DNA from 3 places in the Bacteroides sedimenti genome. Region 3 is predicted to be linked to each of the others. Evidence: riboswitches for the same ligand, from Rfam matches in the RefSeq annotation. Region 3 holds a riboswitch; each other region holds the start of a gene.
The links. Region 3 has a riboswitch for cobalamin ahead of ABWU87_RS14610 (anaerobic ribonucleoside triphosphate reductase). Riboswitches for the same ligand answer to the same signal wherever they lie in the genome.
Positions count from the first base shown of each region.

Region 1: linked by a shared signal. The riboswitch ahead of ABWU87_RS01530 (DUF4465 domain-containing protein) and the one ahead of ABWU87_RS14610 (anaerobic ribonucleoside triphosphate reductase) in region 3 are both predicted to bind cobalamin.
Region 2: linked by a shared signal. The riboswitch ahead of ABWU87_RS02825 (DUF4465 domain-containing protein) and the one ahead of ABWU87_RS14610 (anaerobic ribonucleoside triphosphate reductase) in region 3 are both predicted to bind cobalamin.

Region 1 is NZ_AP028055.1:406,030-411,528, reverse strand. It holds gene ABWU87_RS01535 (glycosyl hydrolase family 95 catalytic domain-containing protein) at 1-1,441, opposite strand, end outside; cobalamin riboswitch at 1,891-2,103, shown strand; gene ABWU87_RS01530 (DUF4465 domain-containing protein) at 2,364-3,629, shown strand; gene ABWU87_RS01525 (hypothetical protein) at 3,834-4,784, opposite strand.
Region 2 is NZ_AP028055.1:731,383-736,881, forward strand. It holds gene ABWU87_RS02820 (TonB-dependent receptor plug domain-containing protein) at 1-1,440, opposite strand, end outside; gene ABWU87_RS02825 (DUF4465 domain-containing protein) at 1,453-2,202, opposite strand; cobalamin riboswitch at 2,273-2,479, opposite strand; gene ABWU87_RS02830 (hypothetical protein) at 2,758-3,168, shown strand; cobalamin riboswitch at 3,382-3,584, opposite strand; gene ABWU87_RS02835 (sensor histidine kinase) at 3,643-5,409, opposite strand; gene ABWU87_RS02840 (response regulator transcription factor) at 5,439-5,499, opposite strand, start outside.
Region 3 is NZ_AP028055.1:3,667,252-3,672,750, forward strand. It holds gene ABWU87_RS14610 (anaerobic ribonucleoside triphosphate reductase) at 1-2,026, opposite strand, end outside; cobalamin riboswitch at 2,192-2,377, opposite strand; partial or broken gene ABWU87_RS14615 (amino acid permease) at 2,682-4,319, opposite strand; gene trhA (PAQR family membrane homeostasis protein TrhA) at 4,568-5,218, opposite strand; gene ABWU87_RS14625 (CCA tRNA nucleotidyltransferase) at 5,227-5,499, opposite strand, start outside.

The DNA.
Region 1 (5,499 bases), 500 kb from region 3:
AGATATTGTTGAAGTAAATGGCTGTTTGTTTTACAAACGGATAGGCGCGATTCATTAAGAAGTCCTTATCCATGCTATATTTCCATTGCAGATAGAAATAATGACACAACCATCCTGCAGTTGAAGGAGAGTGAGAGTATGGACTCCATCCACCAATAGCTTTACCTGTAAGTGTCGCAATACAAGGAACATTAAGACCTTTAACGCCAAAGAAACGATGTGTAAAATCTTTAGAGTTATCTTTGATTTTCCAGAGCCAATCGGTAAAAACAGATGATTCTTCCAAATGATTAGAGCTATATCCAGGCCAGTAACTCAACTGTGTGTTTAAGTCATTGTGGAAATCGCCTCTCCAAGGAGGCGTTTGTCCATTATCTGCCGTCCATATAGCCTGTAAAGAGATAGGCGGTGCATTCTTACGTGAAGAGGCTCCAAATTTGTATTGCTCTAAATACCATTGTTTTTCTAAAAGCGGATCGGGAATAGAAATTTCTGATTGCGCCCAATAATTTTTCCACCAAGCAACGTGTTGCTGCAATGCCTTCTTGTAGCTAATATGAGATGATTGTTCCAATAGTTGTTGTGCTTTCTTGGACTCAGAATACCATGTGCCCTTTGATGTTACACAAAAAGAGCCTTCCAACGTTGAGCTATTAAAAGTGTTCCAAGTCAGTGCAATTTCGTAAGAAACTTTGCCCCAGGCTTGTTGGTGGTACACAAGAATATTCTTTTTAGGGTGCAGGATTATTCCTTTTTTATAGCCTAAAGAACTGAGCGGTCTTACACTTTTAGGCATACTAACATCCAGATTCGTACTTTCTTCGTAAGATGGTACTACCAACAGAGGAATCAGTTCGCTTGGTAAGTTCTCAAAAATGAAACGACCGGAATTGTCAGCGGCATGAATAAAGAATTGAGCCTTAACACCATTTTTCCAATGAATGTGACATACCGCCCGGGCTACGTCTAAACGAACTTGCTCTATCTCTCCAAGTGGTTTAATGCAAAACTCTATTCCTCCGGCCGGTATTTTAGTGGGGGCAGGATCTAGCCGACTACGATCATCGATCAACGATTGAACAGGCTTGAGGTCTTTCTTGTGAATAATTTGTTCGCAAACGAAGCGATACGAATAGTTTTTTGATTTCTCAAACTCTTTAACCGGGCGTAGATCCCAAAGGTCGGCCCGGTCAATTCCAATGCGTAAATTATCTCCTTTTTGCCATATCAAGGCTCCGATAATGCCATTACCCAACGGAATAGCCTCATCCCACACTGTAGGCAGAGATTGAAACACCAAGTCATTTATTGGTTGTGGTAAGTTGGAGACGATTCTGGTCTTGAGCGAGTCCTCTTTAATGAAACTGTAACTAACTTCTTGTTCGTAAATAGTTTTTTTATCAATTGATGAGGGTAACAAGAGATTTGTCTGTGTCTTCATGCCATATGAAACTTGCCAACAAAAAAACAGGCATCCAATGATTCTTATAGTTTTAAAACTTGAAATAATTTTTCTTTTCATATAAAAGATTTATTTTACAATGTATTTTATTTAGACTAACATTATGCAAATGTAGGCCGAGATTGACCTTTACAATATACTTTTTTAGTACAGATTTCATTCAAAATCATCCGAATTAACGATTATTTGAAATGATTGAAGGCAATTATTGCATTTTACCCATCTACTTGGCACAATATTCGCGTTGTGATTTTGGCTTATACATTTTCATAATTTCATCAGTCGCACCAATAACTATTCACATTTTTAAATTCCATATAAGAGACCTTCTTTCCAAAAACAACAGCTGATTGATAAAGTAATGACAAGATTAGAAACTTACAAAAAATGGGAATAATCTTTTTTCGTTACATATATTATACATATATTTGCATTGCTAATAATTTGGTGTCGCATATTCCAAATTTGCTTCGGAACATGCGATGAAAAGGGAATCAGGTGAAAATCCTGAACAGACCCGCTGCTGTAAGCTCCGCTAATGCGTGCTGAACATACTTTAGCCACTGATTCGTGAAAACGATTGGGAAGGCGTTCAGAACACGGGAGTAAGTCAGAAGACCTGCCATATTATATTGTTATAAGCTTCGGGAATAGAGCTAAAAACGGCACGTACTGACTTGTATTGTTTCATTTTTTTTCAAGTTCTCTTTTTGTACTTGTCATTTTATTTGTCGTCCGGTTGTAAATCTGACGAAAAGATGTCTTGTTTATTCAAGGCACTCCTGAACGATCCGCCTGTAGATTAAAAAATCTCCGAAAGAAGCTTATGTAGCAATAGTAAAAGTAGCTAACAGTACTTATTTACAAATAATCATTAATAACCAATTAAAAAGATTTTATTATGAACAAAAGTATTTTACTAGCGCTAACATTTCTCTTATTAATCACAAATGTTATAAATGGACAGACGGTTAACGGCAGGACTGCAACTTTTGATAATTTGTCCCTCGACCCTGAAAGTCGCTGGTGGGGAGATAATACAAGTAGCAACTACCAATCTGTATTTCAAAGCGGAGCTTATGTGTTCACCAATACGCTGGTAGAGAGTTATAAAACCTGGGGAGGATTTGCCTATTCCAATCTCACATCAACTTCGTTTGAACCATCCGATTTTCTTAATCAACAGTTTCGGTCGGCAGTGGGACACGGAGTAGATAATTCTAAAAATTACGCAGTAGTATATACATTTGGAGCCAGAACACGAGTAACGATCTCAGACATGCCTAATGGAGAACAAATCAGCGGTTTTTATATTTCCAATTCTGCCTGGGTGAAGTATGTTTCCGAACATGGTACCGGAATGAATTCTACCGGACAATCGGATGCAAATACCCCATTTGGGGTAGGCGATTGGTACAAGATTACCGCTAAAGGCAGCAACGGCAAATCGCTGGATTTCTACCTTGCCGATTATCGTTCCGAGAATCCTGACAATCATTACACACTAGATTCCTGGCAATGGTTTGACCTTCGCGAACTCGGAATCGTGAAATACATTGATTTTAAAGCAGATGGCACGAGAAAGAATGCTTCAGGTTCCACTATCCCACTCTATTTTTGCATGGATAATTTTGGTGGAGAAAGAAATATAACTCCTGCTGATAAGCAGAATATGCATCCAAACACCTCGTTTACTTTATCGCTCGGTTCATTATTCAACCTTATTTCGCCAGCTTCCGGTTCAGAAATTCAGTATGCAACTTCAAATCCTGTATATACCATTACCGATGCACCCAATGCCACTTATGCCACAGCTACCATTAATGCAGATAACCTGCAGATAAATTCAGCTTCGGAAGGCACAACTTCGCTTGTTGTTAGCCGGACTGTTCTGGGTGTGACAACATTTGTCCGGATTCCGGTTGATGTTACACTCTCTACAGAGTTAAAACAACCAAAATTACAGAGTATTATTTCTCCGAATCCTGCTTCAACCTTTACCATTCTGAGCTTAAGCGGGAACGTAACAATCTACTCTATAAATGGGGTTAGAGTATATGAAAACGCCAATTACGAAGCCAATACGCTAATAAATGTGAGCAGTTGGGCAAATGGCGTGTACTTTGTAAGAATGAACGGGCAAACAATAAAATTAATAAAACGATAGAGTTTGAAACTTATAAAAAGAACCATATTCAATCCACAATAGAGATTGAATATGGTTCTTTTAAAGCTCTGAAGTTAATTAAAAACGAGATTTGTACCTTCTTTCTTTAAAAATCAAGATGTTTGTTACAGTTCTTTATATGAACAACAATTCAACTATTCAGCAACCCGAAAACAACTGAAACAAACTATATAGCTATAATTATCAGAAATAAAATCTGAATCCGGGAAGAATAGTAATTCTGGCAATGCCGTTAGCATTATCTTCTGTTGAAGAATATACGTTTCCAAGATTATCTTTCATATCTCCCAGTTGACTGGTAACAGCTCCGATAGATAATCCTATGCCCAGATGTTTAGTCAGCATATATTCTGCACCGAAATCAACGCTTATTCCAACCCCGCTTGCCCACATATTGTATCCGTTGCTTGCCTTTTCATCGTGCCTGAAATAACCGATTCCGTATTTACCTGCCAGCATCCATTTATCTCCAACCATCCAACGTCCGCTCACAAATGGAGCAATGTAGGTTGAATTGAAAGAATCGCTTCCACCATAGAAAGATACTGACGAACGGAATCCGGAGTAAATGATACCAACTCCCCATCCGCTCTTGAATGAATGCTCATATTCAAATCTCCAATCGGTTCCGCTTCTAAGTTGAGAGGCAACCGCGCTACTGAAACCATCTCCGTCATTATAAATATCACTGTAAATATAGGCATAACCCACACTAGCCGAGAAGGTATTTCTAGGCACTATGCGCTTATTAACCATTATTTTAGATGGTACAAACTGGTTTAAATGCTTATTAACCAGCAAGGAATCGTTTATTATCTTACTGTCTAAAAGCAGCATGGTTCCGGAAATCTGATGGCAACTGCTCCATACAGATGGTTTTGAGTGTGCGGTAATCATCAATCCATTGCCTCCGTTCTTCGACACTTCATTTTTAGCAAAAGAAAGCACTTCATCATATTTGCATTTCGTTGTAAAACCGCCATCTCGCACATTGACATGTCCTATTGTAGTGGCAGAACCGGGAACTGTATCGCCTATATTATAAACAACTACGGAATCGGGCGACACGATAGCCGGGTACGATTTTAGTATTTGTGTTGTTATCCGGGGATTGCATGATGTTACAACAATCATGAGCAGAAGTAATAAAAAGCCATTTTTTTTCATAGAGTCATTTAAATTAAAAAATAAATTATTTTAGTTTCACGTGTTTTATTTCAATATAAAATAAATTCATAATTATACAGGATTGATAAACTGAGAAATTCGCCACCTATATATTGACAAAATTAGCCATATTCATGTCATATCAAACAGTTTATCTATATTATAAAATATGACATGCATCAGATTTAATTAAAACCTGTGCGAATATAACAATTAAAACAAACATACCAAGTACAATATAACAGATTTATATTAATATTTTATTATGCTGTTATGCATCACACAGTAAAATAGCACCTCGATTTACTATAATCATTGCATTCAGGATGAAAAAAATGAGAAAATTGATTGCTAAACATTAAGGATACTGCTGCAGGTAAGAACAAGTTAAATAAAAAACAACATAATTAAATAAGAGAAGCAAGGCTGAAATGCAGAAAGAAACTCCGTTACTGGAGTAAGTGAAAGAGTATAATAAACTGATTCCTGTTGGCTATAATTATTCCCTAACCTATGCAAAGTTGACAGACTCGTATACTACCCCGATACAATTTGTCTTCATGAAATGTAGCGTCTGAAACAGGTGATGCTGTAATTTATATAGAGTTACCTCCCTGCTCTTCGCCAAGATTATCGGAAACAAGCTTTTCATAAAAAGCAAAGAAGCTGCCCAATCGCTTGA
Region 2 (5,499 bases), 820 kb from region 3:
GTTAAATTTCTTAATCCAGCTCAGGCCGGCATTGAATTCGCTCGCCTGTTCCGGCTTGAGCGACCGTGTGCCTATCGTTCCGTAATAGAGATCGTTGAAGGTAGGCAGACGGAAAATATCTTTGTAAAGCAGTCTCGCCCGCAGATCCTCGTTCTTAAACAACTGGTAGGAGAAGCTTACAGAGGGAGAGAAGCGGTTCCGGTTATCGGCAGCCGTTCCGGTTCTTACTGATTCGCGGGTTAAGGTAGAAAGTATGTGAGCCGTTGCGGTGAGGCGGTTGTTCACATACTTGGCAGCCAGCGCATTGAGCAAAGTGAAGCGGGTAGGGTAGACAAAATTGGTAAGGTCTGCCCTCATGGTATTGATACTTCCATCATTGGCCAACGATAAGGAGAGATTAGAATTTGCACGATACATGACGGTTCCCGACAGATAATATTCGTTCTGATAATAATTATTTCGGGTAACCGCATTATAAGTGGCGTTGTCCGGATTATCATACCTGTTGTAGCCCCAGTTGAACTTACCGTTCATCAAGAGGCTCCAACGATTGGATAATTGGTTTTCATAATTTGCCTGGACAAAGAAATTCTTGTCTTTCAAACGCTCCTCGGCACGTGCGTAATATAATTTGTTAGAAGGCAGACCTCTGTCCGAGAAGTAGTAATAAGCCTTCAAACTGGCCTTCTGCCTGTCGCTGAAACGGGCAAACAAGTTGGCTTCTGTCTTCACCGTTTCAATATCCGAGTTAAGACGATGCAATCGCTCCGTGGCGGTTCCGTTAAGCTGAGTGTAGGGATAGTTGCCGTCGGCATGCATGTAGTCTGCATGGAAGGAGGAAGACAACACCTCGTTCCACTGGTTGTCTAGATGAAGACTCGGATTATAAAAGCCAAAGCTACCCCCTTTAAAGGTAGCGCTGGCATTTATATTTTTCTGAGTAAGTACGGGTGCCGGACTCTTTATATTCAGGACACTGGCGGCAGAGAAGAGTCGGGCAGGCTGAAAGATGTTATCGTTTTGCCCGCTGTTCAAACTAATCTCTTCAATATTATCCAGCGTTAGCTTTCCAAGGTCCACTTGTCCCGTTTGAGAATCGGTAATAGAAATCCCGTCGTAAACCACGGCTGTGTGGTTGGCTCCCAGACTTCGTACCGAGATTGTTTTTAGTCCGCCGATGCCGCCATAGTCTTTTACAACCACTCCGCTGAAAAACCTGACAGCATCCGAAACCTGTAATAACCCGGACTGTTTTAATTGATTAACATCAAGCACCTGAAGCGGAGTAGTGGAACGAAGTTCCTTCTCCTTTTTTCTCTCCTTTACCACAACTTCCTTAAGGGTATGTACACGTAAGGAATCTGGTTTTTGCGCCTGGACAAGCAAACTTGTGCAGAACCAAATGGATAAAGAGATTATTATGCTTCGAGTGTATGACATTTTATTTTCAGATTATAATTCGATTGTGAATCCGTCCATGCAGAAATAGGCAGGAGTATTCATTCCGAAATTTCCGTTATCAGTTGAAGATAGGCTGAATTTAACTTCAGCAACTTTGCCAAGGGCAGAAAGGTCCATCCATGTCCATTTATCAAGCAGAACCTTTTTCCCGTTGCGGTAATCTGCAAGATAAATTTCGGCAGTGCCTGTTGTGTTACCTTTATCATCTAAACCAGTAACAGTAAGTTTAAACCAGCTGCCATCCTTAAATGGTTTTGCGTAACCGTCACCATTCAATATAGATAAATAGGCATAAGTACTGTTGGTTACATACATACCTTTCACGGTATGGCTGGCGTTTCCTGCAAAATGGAACTTGTCGGTTGAGTACTCACTTGGGTTTACAGTCATATATGTTGCACTGGTTTTACCGCTACCGGTGATTGCACTGTTGTTAGTATATCCCGCAGTTTTTACATCAGTCTTATTGGTATAGGTAAATCCCCCTCCAAATGTATTAAAGCTTGTTGTGTAGCTATCGAAAACGAAATAACCTGTCTGGTCAACAAATGTGTTTTTATAAGTCCAGGCCCCTGCCGGCTCTTCTTTAAATATCCCGGTAAATTCAGTTTCGGGCTTGTCTAGTTTTCCTTGTAGGTTAAGAACAACGGTTGTGCTGTTTACAATGGGCGAATTGTCGTCGCTGTTGCAACTACATAGTACCACCACGGTAAGCAGCAATAGAGAATAGATCTTTTTCATCTTGTCTATCAGTTTAAATAAGTAATAAAATGTGTTTTGTTATGTGCTAAGCTCATTCCTCGTAAGCTTTATACTGTCATAATGCACGGTAGGTCTTCTGACTTGTTTCCGTTGGAAAGCGCCTTCCCGAACTAATTGTTCAGTGGTATTGAGTGGTTGCTTACAACGTTATAATGAAACTTACAGCAGCGGGACTGTTCAGGATTCTCACCTGATTCCCTTTTAATCACTTCTTCGCTACGGGAGATTTTGTGAACCAATGCGCGGCAAAGTTAGAAAGAAAATCTATAAACACAATAAACTTTTGATTTAATTCTACTCTTATGCCCGTTATTTATCTGACTAATAATGAGAAACTAGCTGGTTATTGCCGCCGAATTAGTATCTTTGTTTAGACGACTTATTGTTAGGGTCATGTCCCTTGATGTTTAGGGTCATGATGCCATGAGTATAGCCTCATAAGGCTAATAAGCTGGGGTCGCGACCCTAATAATAGTTCTTCGATAATAAAGTAATAGTATAAAGTAATTAATCTGTTAATCTAAAGAGGAAGAAATGGCAATTCGTTACAGCGTTCACACCAATACTTTGAAGAATGCAAAGACTGGTGAAGACAAAAAATCTGTTTGGGTAAGTGTAAAAAGTAGATCTAACTATAGGATGGAGGATTTGGTCAGGGAGCTAAGTGGTGGTTCGCCGGCTAAGAAGGGCGAACTGATGAGTGCGTTTATAAGGATTGCCGCTTGCATTGAGGAAAAACTGAAAGATGGGCACAGTGTTACCATTGATGGATATGGTACGTTCCAGCTGACAGTGCAGGTTAAAGAGGGGAAAGAGAATAGCGATTTCCGTGCCGAGTCAGTGGAATTGAAGAATGTGATATTTAATGCCACCAGACAGGCAAAGAAAAGAATCAACGCTGCCGGGTTTGAACGTTTCAATGAAGATATTCATCCCAGACGATAAATAAAAAAGAAAACCCGGGCGAATCACTTCGACCGGGTGTCTTTCAATAAACTTGGCAGAGTTTAAAGATTATATACTATTTGTCATAAAGTTTTCGCCTGTTAGAGTAGAAAATATTCCTTCACCCTTTCAGCTACATAATTGGTTATGGAAATAATATAACCGGAATGATTATCATTCGGCTACGTGGTTCAACGCTTTATCCTCGAAAGCTATTGAAAAGCATGCATGGCAGGTCTTCTGACTCTGTTTCCGTTTGCAGGCACCTTCCCGAACATTCAGTTCAGTGGTAGTGAGTAGTTGCCAGCAACGTTTTGTTGAAACTTACAGCAGCGGGACTGTTCAGGACTTTCACCTGATTCCCTTTTCATCTTTTGCCCGATAGGGCTTTAGAACCAATGCAGAAGCAAAGATACATATTTATTTTAAACAAAACAGGATTGCGGAAGAATAAAATCTTCGCAATCCTGCTTTTTAATTTTTGGCGAGGGTGAATACGAACTCCAGTCCACCGCCTTTATTATTTTTGGCCGAGATGTTTCCTCCGTGTATAAGTATGGAGTTCTTCACGATGGCAAGTCCCAGCCCGGTACCGCCTATCTTTCGCGATCGTCCTTTGTCAACCCGGTAGAATCGTTCGAAGAGCCGGTTCAAATGTTCCGGTGAAACGCCTACGCCTGTATCCGAGAAACTGAAGTAATAGAATGTTTCATCTTCTCTGAAGCATTTTATTGTGATGGAAATATCGGTTCCAGCGTAAGAGATGGAATTATCCATCAGATTGCGGAAGATGGAATAGATGAGCGATGCGTTTCCGCGGATATACATATCTTTTTTCAGCAGGTTATGAACGGAGATGTTTCTCATTTCAAGCTCCAGAGATACCTCATTAATTATATTCTGTACCAGTGAATTTACTTCCACCTTTTCCATGTCGATCATGTTGCTTGCCTCATCTATTCGGGTAAGAACCGAAATATCCCTTAGCAGCCTGGTCAATCGGTTGCTTTGTGCATAACATCTTTCTATGAAAGTATTGAATTTGTCTTTCGGCAGGTTCGGATTGTTGACTATGGTTTCCAGATATCCTTGGATACTGCTTACAGGAGTTTTCAACTCATGAGCAATATTCTGCGTCAGCTGCCTTTTCATGCGGTGCTGTTCCTCTTCCATAGTCACATCATTAATTGAAACTTCAAAGCTGAGGTCCTGGAAAATGATACATTCAACAATAAAGACTCTTCCGTTTTTCTCAATATTAAGAGAGAGGCGTCTCTCCTGATTTCCCGGTTTTGCCGGTGCATTGTTTATAAATTCGGTAATCTTCTGTAGCTCCGGAATTGAGAATACCTCTTCCGCGCTTTGAAGATTGACATCCGATATCAGGTTGCTATACTGTGTAAAGAGACTGTTGACAAGAATTTCTTTTTTTTCGGCATTGAAGACCCCCAGTCCTTCATGAGAACTTTGCAGATGGGTAATCAGCTTTTCGCGTTCAATATATAGAGCCTCTTTTGTTTCGCGAAGACGCTTGTATATTTTGATAATATGTTGCGAAATCTCACCCAGTTCGTTATGCGGAAAAGTCTTTTCCATATCCATTCCCAAAGGCTCGTCGCGGTGTGCCCTTACGGTAAATTCCCTTAATCGGGCAATGGACATTCCAAACTTTCTGGTAAATCTGGAAAATGCGATGGTGAGTATTATAGTAATGAATATGGTAAACCAAACGAAATGGTAATCAGCTTTCAAACTGGTGATTAGTTCAACATTGTAGGGCAGCGCACTTCGTATTATGTAGTCGTCATACAGCGTGGCCGAATAGAAATAAGAAACTCCGGTAGTTTCTGACGTTCTTCTAACAGAATAACCGGTTCCACTCTCTAATGCCATTTTTATTTCGGGCCTTTCCAGATGATTCCCTATGTGGTTGTAATCCTTCTTTTGATTATCAAAAATTACTTTCCCATCTAAGGTGATTACTGTTGTTCGAAGATCCTTTAATTTATGTCGTTTAATAAAGCCGTTCAGCGCATTTTCTATATTGCTGGAATCGTTAATCTCCTCGTGTAATCGAGCATTATAATCTTGTAGTTTTGTATTTAGTAATTCCACTTTAAACTCTTTCTCCCGCTGATATTGATAGCCAATAAAACATAGTGAAAAGGCTGCAAAAAGAGCAACTACCGAAAGCAGTAACTTTTGGTTGAAAGATAAAAGTGGTTTGTTGATTGGAGTCATATAATAATCAGATGTTATTAGATACGAAGTTATTCACTTTCAAAGCAATAACCATAACCCAGACGGGTAACTATTTGTTTTCCATATTCG
Region 3 (5,499 bases):
CTACATGGAAGGAGTTGATGTAATACTCCCTGTCAGTCACACCTGGAATCAGGCCGTATTTTCTCCGGTCCATTCGGGTGAATCGTCCTGATAAACCTTCAGCCGGAGTAGCCAGCACCGAGTAGTTCAAACTGTATTTTGCTTTGTATGCATCGGCAACCTTGTTTATCTGCATGATCGCCTCATAAAGCGTATCCCATGCTTTTTGGCTGTGGCTGTGACTCTCTCCGTAGAGTGCCATCATTGCGTTATGTCCTCCTATAAAACCGATTCCCAGTGTTCCGCTGTTTAGCACATCGCCTACTTCGCCGTTTGGTTCCAGTTCTCCTCCACCTTTCCACACATCATTTCCCATCATGAAGGGGAACTGGCGGGCAAGTGCAGTGCGTTGGTACTGGTAACGGGCATACAGCTGATCGGCCACTAGCTTTGCCATGTCTTGTACCGACTTGAGAAACGCCTCTTTACTCTCTTTTTCCAAAGCATCCTTATTGGATGTCTCCAGCAGATTCTCTGCTTTTATTTTGGCTTCTATGGCCAAACGCGGCAGGTTGATTGTTGTAAATGAAAGATTTCCTCTTCCTAGTGAGCTTTTTTTTCCATTCACATTTTCGAATACACGTGTACGACAGCCCATTGTTGCCAGCTCATAGCGGTAACGTTTCGGGTCTTCTGCTCTCCATAGGTCGTTCACATTATAGGGCGCATCCAGGAACATGAAGTTCGGGAAGAGCGCCTTTGCTGTAGTTTGACATGCTTTCAGGAAAAGGTCGAAGTTAGGAGCACTGAATCTGATTTTTCCACTCATAGCTCCTTCAAAATCGGACATCGCTTTCAGATAGTCCTCTTCAGAGTAGGAAACTCCATCCTTTATCTTAAAGATTTGGATAGGGAATACCGGCACTTCTCCTCGAGTACCCAGTCCCTCCATGGTGGTGCTTAGCAGTTCTTCCATTACCAATCGTCCTTCGGCTGAAGTATCTGTTCCATAGTTGATGGAGCTGAATACCACCTGATTGCCACCTCGTGAGTGCATGGTATTCAGGTTATGGATAAATCCTTCCATCGCCTGATGGGTATCTTTGCGAGTAGAAGAGTAAGCCTTCTCGATGATTCGGTTAAGTACCTCTTTCTTTAGATTAACCCGTAGACTGGTCATTGCCATGCATAACATCTCCCGGTGGTAATCATCCGGTTTGATAGAAGTAATGTGTTCTCTTACTAGTGTTTTTATTGATTTCTCCTCCGGTGCTTCTCCGTCCATTGATAGGTGAAATCCCAGAAAAGAGGTAAGGTGCTTCTGAAAAGACTTCAACACACCTTTTGCCATAAAAAAGTCGAATGCCGGAATCGACTGTCCGCCATGTTGTTCGTTCTGATTGGTCTGGAAGATAATCGTTGCCAGTGTGGCATAGCTCTGAATGGATTGAGGAGTACGGATGCTGCCATTCTTAGTACGGAACCCCCGTTCAAAGAGATCGTCCATGTCATACTGAATGCAGGTTGTTGTCTTTGTTGGATAATAATCCAAATCGTGTATGTGGATGTCTCCCATCTGGTGAGCAGTAGCAAACTTTTTCGAGAGAAGATATTTATAAGTATAATCTTTAGTCACCTCGGAAGCAAATGTCATCATCTGTCCTGCCGGAGTGTGGCTCGACATGTTAGCATTACTGAGGTTTACATCATTCTTATCGATGGCCACAATGCCATCCATGATATGTTTAATCTGAGTCTTTTTATCTCGCTCGGTATTTCTCCATTCACGGTATATAATGTATTTCTTTGCAACCTCGGGGCGTATTTTCATCAGTTCTTTTTCAACCAGGTCCTGAATCTCCTCCACCGTAATTGTCGAGGTGGCAAAGTTTCCGATTACCCGCATGGTTACATCAGCTATCAACTTATCTTCGTCGACAATACCTGTCGCATTGAATGCTTTCGTAATTGCATTCTTGATTTTACTGATCGAGAAATCTTCCTTCTTCCCGTCTCTTTTGATAATACAGATCTCAGCGTAGTTCATAATTCTTTTTTTGTAAAATTTGTGATACTAGTAAGTTATCACATAAGAAAACATTGCTGTGGAAGTGGGTGTAGAATAGGGCGGCATGAGACCTGCGCCTGAAGGATGACTCATCCTGGCGTTTTTCCTGTTCTTTTTGCTTTAACTCCCGAAAGCATAAGATTTTCTATGTGTTTAGTCTTGGCAGGTCTTCTGACTTATCTCTCCCTTGAAGTGCCTTCCCACAAAGAGTTGCAGTGGCTTATACCCAAGTTCTTCAAGAATCACAGCAGCGGGTACTGTTACCGGATTTCACGGTATTCCCTTTTTCTCCTAAAGCATTGCTTTGTTACCAAAACTGATACAAAGATAATGTATAATCCTATATGTTGTTCTGTTCAGAGATGTTAATTATGTAAGTTTTGGAAAACTTTTTTTTGAAATATCTCTGAAAAGTTTACCATTTTAGATAACTATTAATTCATAATGAATGGGTTAAACGATAAAAAAAAGACCATTCAGAATCTAAATTCTGAATGGTCTTTTGTCGAGTATATAAAAAGATTTTTTTCTCAACTTATTCTCTATCCGATTTCCCGGTAACTTGTTCTCTGTTTACAACTTTCTGGTAGAATAATCTCATTTTCCCGAATGCCGGATTCAATATAAAATCTTTCTTTAATAAACGCATGCCGAATATGAACATATGCACCACCGAAAAGGAAAGAGCTGAGAATAGCAGGAACTTGCTGGACTCCCATCCGGCTGTTACCTGATGCCAGAATCCCGCCAAAATCAGTACCACGGATAGTACGATTACAGTTATGTTCAATACATTCTGCCCTGGTCGCTCTTCCTTATAAATAGAACCAATCTTACTGTTCTTCATGCCATATGCTGTGTAGATGTCCAGTCCAATCAGCATCCATAGAATCAAACGAATCCAAGTGTCGGCCGGGAGGAAGACCATCATGAAAAGGCAGGTCAGCACTCCGCAGATAGGAACAAATGGAACCAATGGTGTTTTGAATGCTCTAGGGGCATTCGGCATTTTCTTTCGCAAAACAATAATACCTATACAAACCAGGATAAAGGCCAGAAGAGTACCGATACTGGTCATCTCGCCGGCCACTCTCGAAGGAATGAATGCCGCAAACAGACTGACAAGTAGCAGGAATAGCAGGTTGCTCTTTGCCGGAGTGCGAAATTTTGGATGGATATGCGAAAAGAACTTGGGCAGAAGTCCGTCTTTGCTCATGCTATAGAATACTCGGGTTTGTCCCATAAGCAGTACCATAATAACCGATGAATATCCGGCTAGGATGGCCAGGATAATGGCACGATTCAGCCATGGATAATCGGGGTGAATCAATCCGTCGGCGCCGGCATGTCCCATATGTTCGATGGCGATGGCTACCGGGGCTATTCCGTCATGCCCTTTGAACTCCGTGTAATTAGCTACTCCGGTCATCACGTGAGCAAAGAGAAAGTACAATACTGTGCAAATTAGAAGTGATATCAGAATACCGATGGGCATATCCCGTTTTGGATTTTTTGCCTCCTGGGCAGCGGTGCTCACAGCATCGAATCCAATGAAAGCAAAGAATACAACAGCTGCTGCCCGAATAATCCCTGTCCATCCGTAAGCACCAAATGTTCCTGTATTTTCGGGTATATAAGGAGTGTAGTTTTCCAGATTGATGTATTTCCATCCCAGAAAGATAAAGATAAGAACCACCCCAATCTTTAGCGATACAATAATGTTGTTGAACCGGGTACTTCCTTCGGTTCCTTTGATTAGAAGCAGACTCATCAGAACGACAATAAACACTGCCGGCAAATTGACAATTCCCCCTTCCCACGGACAGGCAACCAAGCTCTGAGGGAGGTGGATACCGAAGCCATCAAAGAACTTTATCACATAACGACTCCAGCTGATGCTGACGGTTGCAGCTGCTACAGCGTATTCCAGCACCAGGTCCCAGCCTATAATCCAAGCAATGAATTCTCCCATCGTGGCGTATGAATAGGTATAGGCACTTCCGGCTACCGGAATCATCGAGGCGAATTCTGCATAGCATAATCCTGCAAAACAACAGCCAATGGCTGCAATTAAGAAAGAGATTGTGATAGCGGGTCCAGCCATTTCGGCTGCTACTCCACCGGTTATCGAAAAGAGGCCGGCTCCAATGATGGCACCCACTCCTAACGCAACAAGCTTGCCTGGGCCTAAGGTTTTCTTTAGTGAATTACTGTCAGTCTCGTTTGCCTCTTTCAGCAAACCATCGATTGATTTTTTAACGAATAAATTCATGCTACTCTATGTTCTAGAAAATAATTTTGCAAAGATAGAATTTATTTCGTCGAATTATGAAAGTGGTATAAAAATGTGGTATTTTCTTTTAATATTTATGTTTTATTTGGTATTAAAGTTTCATATTGATACGATTTAAACGTATTTTTATTAATGAGATTTACTGGAAAAAGCATGGCTCTGTCAGAGAAAAGAGTGATTTCCCTTGCAGAGCCATGCTTTTGAATATTGAATAAGGGCAGAAGTAATTACAGAATGTTGTAAATTGCCATGATGTGGCACACGCTTCCTCCTAAAACAAACAGGTGGAATACCGAGTGCATGTAGCGAACTTTTCTCCAGGAATAAAACAGTGCACCGATAATATAGGAAGCTCCTCCGGCTATTATCCAGTAAACTACATTCATGGAGCCCGTCAGTGATAGCGAATCTATCAGGGGCTTAAAGGCCACAATGATTGTTCCACCCATAATAACATAGCAAATAGTTTCCAGATTGCTGTGATCCTTAAGCCGGACAAAGCTCAGAATGAATCCCACGATGGCTGCCAGCCACACGAAAGTGAAGAGAGACCATCCCCAAGCTCCCGATTCCCGGAGCACCACCAGAGTGATAGGTGTATATGTTCCGGCAATATGTAGATAGATAGCTCCGTGATCAAACTTTCGAAGCAACTTTTTCCTGCGTTCATTAGTACAGGCGTGATACCAAGTGGAGGTAATGTATGAAGATAGCATCCCCAACAGGTAGATGGCGAAGCTCACCATAATCCACGGGTTATTTGTTCGATAAGCGCTATTCATCAGGAAAACGCCAACCGTTATCCCCAGAATGATGCCGAGTCCATGCGAAGTGGCATTGGCTATCTCTTCTCCTCTTGTGTATCTTTTATTACTCATCTGATTGTTTATTCAATAGGTTTCAGCTTCATTTTTCGAGCTTTTTCAAGCATATAGTTGTAGGCTGCTTCATATTCGTTAGGGATTACTCCGTCCAGAATGGCATCCTTTATTGAACTTTTAAGTGCACCTATCTCTCTACATGGACGCAGACCAAATGTTTCCATAATCTCTTCGCCCGAAATAGGGGGTTGAAAATTACGGATTCTGTCTTTCTCCTCAAGGGTTTTCAGCTTGTGGCGCACCAGTTGGAAGTTATCCAAGAACTTTTGTTTTCGTTC